Flocculibacter collagenilyticus: one gene and its partner. The protein of the gene in region 2 interacts with the protein of the main gene of each other region in a pairwise test. Links are inferred from orthologs where the notes say so. Each region holds a gene or a part of one and is shown on either strand. Other genes may lie near its edges. The genes, in order: HUU81_RS02515 and mrcB.

Evidence for each region.
Region 1: the proteins of mrcB (region 2) and HUU81_RS02515 interact in binary tests that used the Escherichia coli proteins (3 or more experiments, as listed by UniProt). The link is inferred for Flocculibacter collagenilyticus from one-to-one orthologs.

The regions. Positions count from the first base shown.
Region 1 is NZ_CP059888.1:568,109-571,437, reverse strand. What follows is about bases 330-3,329. They hold HUU81_RS02515 (penicillin-binding transpeptidase domain-containing protein), read right to left. Parts: upstream 2,745-3,329; coding sequence 915-2,744; downstream 330-914. Other genes in these bases: rsmH (16S rRNA (cytosine(1402)-N(4))-methyltransferase RsmH), read right to left, coding at 3,057-3,329; ftsL (cell division protein FtsL), read right to left, coding at 2,744-3,064; murE (UDP-N-acetylmuramoyl-L-alanyl-D-glutamate--2,6-diaminopimelate ligase), read right to left, coding at 330-925. Also shown: more of murE, read right to left, coding at 1-329. UniProt on the Escherichia coli protein: Essential cell division protein that catalyzes cross-linking of the peptidoglycan cell wall at the division septum. Required for localization of FtsN.
Region 2 is NZ_CP059888.1:389,038-392,368, reverse strand. Bases 146-3,147 are described here. They hold mrcB (penicillin-binding protein 1B), read right to left. Parts: upstream 2,807-3,147; coding sequence 485-2,806; downstream 146-484. Other genes in these bases: hrpB (ATP-dependent helicase HrpB), read right to left, coding at 2,906-3,147; hemL (glutamate-1-semialdehyde 2,1-aminomutase), read left to right, coding at 146-433. Outside these bases: more of hemL, read left to right, coding at 1-145; more of hrpB, read right to left, coding at 3,148-3,331. UniProt on the Escherichia coli protein: Cell wall formation. Synthesis of cross-linked peptidoglycan from the lipid intermediates.

The DNA of each region.
Region 1 (3,329 bases), 180 kb from region 2 along the record:
AGCCAAACACTGGGCTTGTTAATTGAAAATCACCCCAAGATGTTTTCAATGTTGTGGCAATACCCGCTTGCGTAAACGATAAATCGGAATAACACACATAATATTCGGCTTCTAATTCCGGCTGCCAACAACCGAATGCAATAAGCTTTGCGTTGGGTTGTTGTTTAAACTCGTTAAACCACATTTGCCCTACCGGATCATCGATATTGACTACCTTGTTCGCCGCATTAAACTCTGTAAATAAACGCTTTTTTGCCGCTTTATATTCAGACATAGTGCTGTGGTAATCTAAATGATCGCGGCTTAGGTTTGTAAATATCACCGTATCAAACTGACACCCTGTTACTCGGTGCTGATACAAGCCATGAGAAGACACTTCCATCGCAACCACCTCACAATGCTGTTGCTGAAGTGCATGCAGTTGCTGTTGTAGCTCGATTGCACCAGGCGTGGTATTTAGCGAAGGCGCTAGATTATTTAACATGCCTTGCCCAAGCGTGCCGATCAGTCCTGCTGATTTTCCCATCGCATCAACGATGCTAGCGATATAAAATGCGGTTGTTGTTTTACCATTTGTGCCGGTAACACCTGCTAACTTCATTTTACTTGTGGGATACTGATAAAATGCAGATGCTAGCTCACCAATGATTTTTTCTAAATTATCGACTTCAATAACAGGGATGTCGCCTTGATAGTCAATATTGCAATTTGACGATGCCAAAATTGCCACAGCACCTTTCTTGACTGCTTGTGAAATAAATTGCGCACCATCTGTAGTCTCTCCAAATAGCGCTATAAAACAATCACCTTGACGAATACTACGTGAGTCAGCAGAAATATTATTAATGGCGATTTCTGGCGCTTCAATAGCAAACCCGTTCAACCAAGAACGCATCGTAACTATAGGAAGATAACTAGTTTCCACGACGACCTCCTGTGCTAGCAACGGTTGTGATCTGTTTATCATCAGGCGCAACATTCAAAATTTGTAATGCGCCTGTCATCACTTTTGAAAACAACGGTGCAGCCACTTCACCACCATAGTAGTAATCGCCGCCGGGCTCATTCACCACTACCGCAACAGCTAAACGAGGATTACTAACAGGCCCAACACCAGCAAACGACAAGTCATATTCGTTACCATACCCGCCAGCGGCAGCCTTCTTCGCAGTGCCCGTTTTACCTGCAATACGATATCCCTCTACTTTTGCTTTCGGGGCAGTACCATCTTCATCTAATACCGACACCATCATATTTAATAAGGCTTGTGCGTTCTCTTCGCTTACCACACGTTCGCAGTACGGTTCATTGGTTAACTTTAAAATAGACAGTGGACAAGAAACACCGTGGTTACCCAATATGCTATACATTCTTGCCAACTGAGCAGTACTCACTGCTATCCCATAGCCAAACGATAAGGTTGCTATTTCAAAATCTGACCAACGAGTACGATCGCCAAACAAGCCACTGCTTTCACCAAGCAGCCCTGTTCCAGTATCTGAACCAAACCCCATATGATAAAAGGCATCAAGCAAGTGCTCTTTGGGTACGCCCAGCGCCAACTTAGCAACCCCCACATTGCTGGATTTTTGTAAAATCGTTTCTAATGAAATTTTGCCGTAGTTTTTAGGTAAGTCTGACACGCGTTGTCCGCCAACTCTCAGCCAGCCTGGGTGCGTATCTACAACCCCATCAATTTCCATTAACCCAAACTCTAAGGCGCTTAACACCGCTAATGGTTTTAATGTTGAGCCGGGCTCAAAAATATCAGTTACAGCGCGGTTTCGGGTTTTATAATAAAAATGGTCGCGTTCTTTTTTGGTATTAACTTTGAATTCGTTTTGGTTGTTTGGGTTAAACGATGGGCTGTTTACCATTGCCAAAATCTCACCGGTGGTTACATCCACCACCACTGCAGATCCGGACGATGCCTTAAACGACGCTACCGCGGACTTTAGTTCGCGGTAGGCAAGTGCTTGAATTCTTTGATCAATACTTAACGCAATGTCTTCAGGAGGAATTGCTTTTTCTTCTTGCAGCACCTCCACTTCCCTGCCTTTGGCATCTTTCCTTATTTTTCGTAATCCGGATTCACCTTGTAGGTGCGCATCGTATAATTTTTCAATGCCTTCTAACCCTTTACCCTCAATATTGGTAAAGCCGACTAAGTGAGAAGAGATTTCACCAGTAGGATAGAAACGTTTTGCTTCTTGCTTTTGATAGACGCCCGTTAAATCAAGCTCATCAACATAGTTGGCAACTGCAGGTGTAACTTGACGACTTAAGTAAATAAATCGTTTGTTTTGATTTGCCACTAATTTGTCGTATAGCGTTTGCCATTTCCAGCCTAATACCTCTGCCAACGCTTGCCAACGCTTACTGTCTTTTAGTTGTTGGAGGAATTCCGTTTTAGTTTGGTGATCTATGGCAGAATCGCCCGTTACTTCATAGTCAAAGATATGCTTAGGATCTATCCAAATCGCATTCATTGGAATAGACACTGCCAATTCTCGCCCAGTGCGATCGGTGATCATGCCTCGCATTACGTCTTTTGATTTAGCACGCAAAGAACGTAAGTCCGCTTTTTTACGCAGTGTTTCTGGTTCAATTACTTGAAGGTAAGCTGCACGAGCAACTAACGCGGTAAATACCACACTGATGACCACCATGACCGTCACAAATCGCCAACCTATTACCATAGGTTGTTTGCTTTGTTTTGTTTTGGTCATCTTAGCGCTAGCCATTAGGGTAACCTTACTACAACTTCTTCATCAGCAGATGGCCAATGCATATTGAGCTTTTTTTCTGCTAAATGCATCACTCTACTATGCTCAGCTAATGCACGCTGCTCTAATAACAGCTTGCGCCACTCTAAATCTAGATTGTCTTTTTCACGTAACAAACTATCTTGCTGAATAATTTGCTGGCGACTTAAATGCGACGTTTGCACAATCGCAATTGCTACCAACACATTTAAAAATAAAAGCCCCAAGGTAAGCTTACGCTTACCTAAATCTCTCAATACTTCAATTGCTAGATGGGGTTGTCTTATTTTTTTAGGCATGTGACAACCTTTCCGCAATTCTGAGAACGGAGCTGCGCGCACGGCTATTTGTCGTTATTTCCGTTTTAGATGGTTTAATGGCTTTCCCTATCGTTTTTAACGACAAATTACGTTGAATTTGCTCTTCTGTTAAAGGCAGACCTTTAGGTATTGGATCGCCTTTGCTGTGTTTACGCATAAACTGTTTAACAATACGATCTTCCAACGAATGGAAACTAATGACGGCAAGTCTTCCACCCGGCTTTAGTACAGCCAGTGCCGCTTC
Region 2 (3,331 bases):
TGTTGGGCCTGTTTACCAAGCGGGTACACTCTCTGGCAACCCAGTTGCAATGGCAGCGGGTTTAGCCATGCTAACAGAAATGGAAAACACGCCAGACTTACATGCACAATTAACTGCCAAGTCAAAACGCTTATGCGAAGGTTTTCAACAGGCCGCGGATAAAGCAGGCATTCCGATGACAACCAATTATGTGGGCGGCATGTACGGCTTTTTCTTCACAAGCGATACACCTGTAACAAGCTATGCCCAAGCCACTGAATGTGACATGGATGCATTTAAGCAGTTTTATCACTTAATGCTTGCTGAAGGTGTCTACTTAGCCCCTTCAGCATTTGAAGCTGGCTTTGTCTCGCTTAGTCATACTGACGAAGTGATTGAACAAACCATTCGGGCGGCAGAAAAGGCAATGGCCCAATTAGCGCAATCTAACTAATCTTGTTATAGATCCCACATTGTAAATTAAGCATGATAACCAATGTCATGCTTAATTTTTCTTCTTATTACATCTTGTTGCTATCTCTTTACTGTTAGTATGAATCGGTAAAATACGCGTTCGCTTGCAATCCATGTTAGCACTGTAAGTGATACTACTTTTTGCTGCAGAGTTCACATTGGCTTTGTTAATCGGCATTAGCTGTCCGACATAAGCCATTTCAACATCAGCTGGCTTAGGCACTAAATAAGACGACTTTACTGTTTGCTTATGTAAATGAATAAACTGTTGTAATGCGCCCTTGGCTCCGGTTAAAGCGACTGATTTATTATCATCATTTCCCACCCATGTAACGGTTAATATATTTTGATCGAATCCACTAAACCAACTATCACGCTTTTGATTTGTCGTACCCGTTTTTCCCGCGAATGCCGTGCGCGGAATCGCCTGACCTAACGCTTTAGCTGTGCCTTTGGTGGTGACTCTATGCAGTGCATAATTCAATAAATACATGGTAGAAAAGTTAAACCGAGGTTGATAGCTCAATGCTTTATCCCACAACTTGCTACCACGACTGTCGGTTACCGATAGCACGGCGCTAATTTGTTGATAGGCACCATTATTCGCAATGGTATGGTACATTTGCGCTACTTCAATGGGTGACAATGAAATCGCACCCAGCATCATTGAGGGGTAATCAGGAATACGAGACGTAACACCTAACTGTTGTAAGGTATGCTTAATGGTTGCCACACCCAACTGATTACCCAACCACACCGTGGGAACATTTTGCGAAGTCACTAATGCATCAATCAGTTGAATATTTTCTACATAGCGCTTATTGGCATTTTGTGGCTGCCACATATCACCATCAGAATGCTCAACGGTAATCTTTTCATCTGCTAACACACTACCTAAATAATACTGCTCAGGCTGCGATAAAGCAGCTAAATAAATAGCAGGTTTAACTAACGAGCCGATGTTGCGCTTACTGTCGAGCACACGATTAAACCCAGAGTATTCAACATTTTTATCACCTACCAGTGCAGCAACACCTGCTTTTTCAATATCTATTGAAATCATGGCCGTTTGCAGTTCTGTTTTGCTACTTGCCGCTTGCTGTAATGCTTCAATACCTTGTGAGGCAGTGCGCTCCATTTGTTGCTGAAGTAACGGGTTTAACGCGGTAAATACCTTAATGCCATTGTCTATCACACTGTCTAACTCTGGCATGGCTCGTAGTTCGCGCTTTACTTTATCAATATAAGCCGGATGCTTAACCGTTTTAAAAGCACTCTTTTTTGTTACATTCAGCGGCATATCTACCAGCACTTTATATTCTTCAACCGAGATATAGTCAGCGTCTAGCATTTGTCTCAATACTAAATCTCGTCGCTTTCTGGCGCGTTCTGGAAAACGCCTAGGATCGTAAAAGGAAGGACCTTTGACTATCGCCACCAGCAATGCATATTCATGTGGTTGTAACTCATTTAACGGCTTGGAAAAGTAATAGCGGCTGGCTAAGCCAAAACCGTGTACCGCTTGGTTATGATATTGCCCCATGTACACTTCGTTAAAGTAAGCAGCGAGCAACTGATCTTTACTAAAACGATAATCCAGTATCAGCGCAATAAAGGCTTCATTAACTTTTCGCCACAACTTTTTTTCTCGGGTTAAGTAGAGATTTTTGGCTAGCTGTTGCGTTAAAGTACTGCCACCTTGTACTGTGCGCCCTGCTTGCAAATTGACAAATAGCGCACGCATAATCGCTAATGGTGAAACCCCGGCATGATGGTAAAAGTCTTTATCTTCAATCAACAATAGGGTGTCTTTAATAACTTCAGGAATATCCTCAAGATGTATAAGCTCGCGATCTTCTTTATTAGGTGATTGCAATCGGTCAATTAACAGAGGCTCAATACGAGCAAAACTGATATTCTCTTGTTCGCCACGCGCACTTACTCGTACAATTTTGTCGTTTTTAAATTCAATGCTGTACCGCTTTTCACCTTCAAAGCCTTCTGCAAATTGAAACGCTCTTCGTACAAACGACACATGGTGACGAGATACCGTATATTGCCCTGCTCGCGTGAGCTTTTTCACCTTACGGTACTTAAGTAGTTCTAGTTCATTAATTAATTGCTGCTTTGTTAAGGATTGCTGAGGGTACAGCGCAAGTGGGCGGGCATAAATCTGGGCGGGCAACTGCCACTTTTGCCCTTCAAATTTGGCAGTAACTTTGCCATCTAAATAAATAATGTATAGCACCATACATGCAATAAGCGCTAGCCCAATTTTACCGAACGTAATCAGTAACCGCTTACTTGCGTGTATCATTTTTGATTGAATGGTGGATAGATCAAACTTAGCCATACGTAATTACTTCTTTTATCTTAGGCGCGTATATTTTAGGCGAGTAGCATAATAACTACACTTCACCAACTTTGACAAGCAAGCCTCTTTCATCGCTTCTTACTTTCTTTTGATGGAACGTCCCGGCTTTTCTAATAGTGGTTGTTCTGGCCATCGATGTTTAGGGTATTTACCGCGCATGTCCTTAGCAACATCAAAATATGAATGCTGCCAAAAGTGCGCTAAGTCGCTGGTGGTTTGAATGGGCCTTCTGGCGGGAGAAAGCAGTTCAAACCGCAAAGGCACTGCTCCGTTTGCAAGGCAGGGTGAAGTCAGCTCACCAAACATTTCTTGTAAAATAACAGCCACCGTAGGCCCTTGTACATTATCATAACGGATGATCACTGATTTATTACTCGGTGTGATGTAATGTGTTGGCGCTTCATTGTCGAGCACTTGCTGCTGTTCCCAGCTTAAATTCGCCTGTAGCAGTGGCAATATATTGACATGCTTAAGCTGTTTAATCGTTGAAACATGTTCAATATA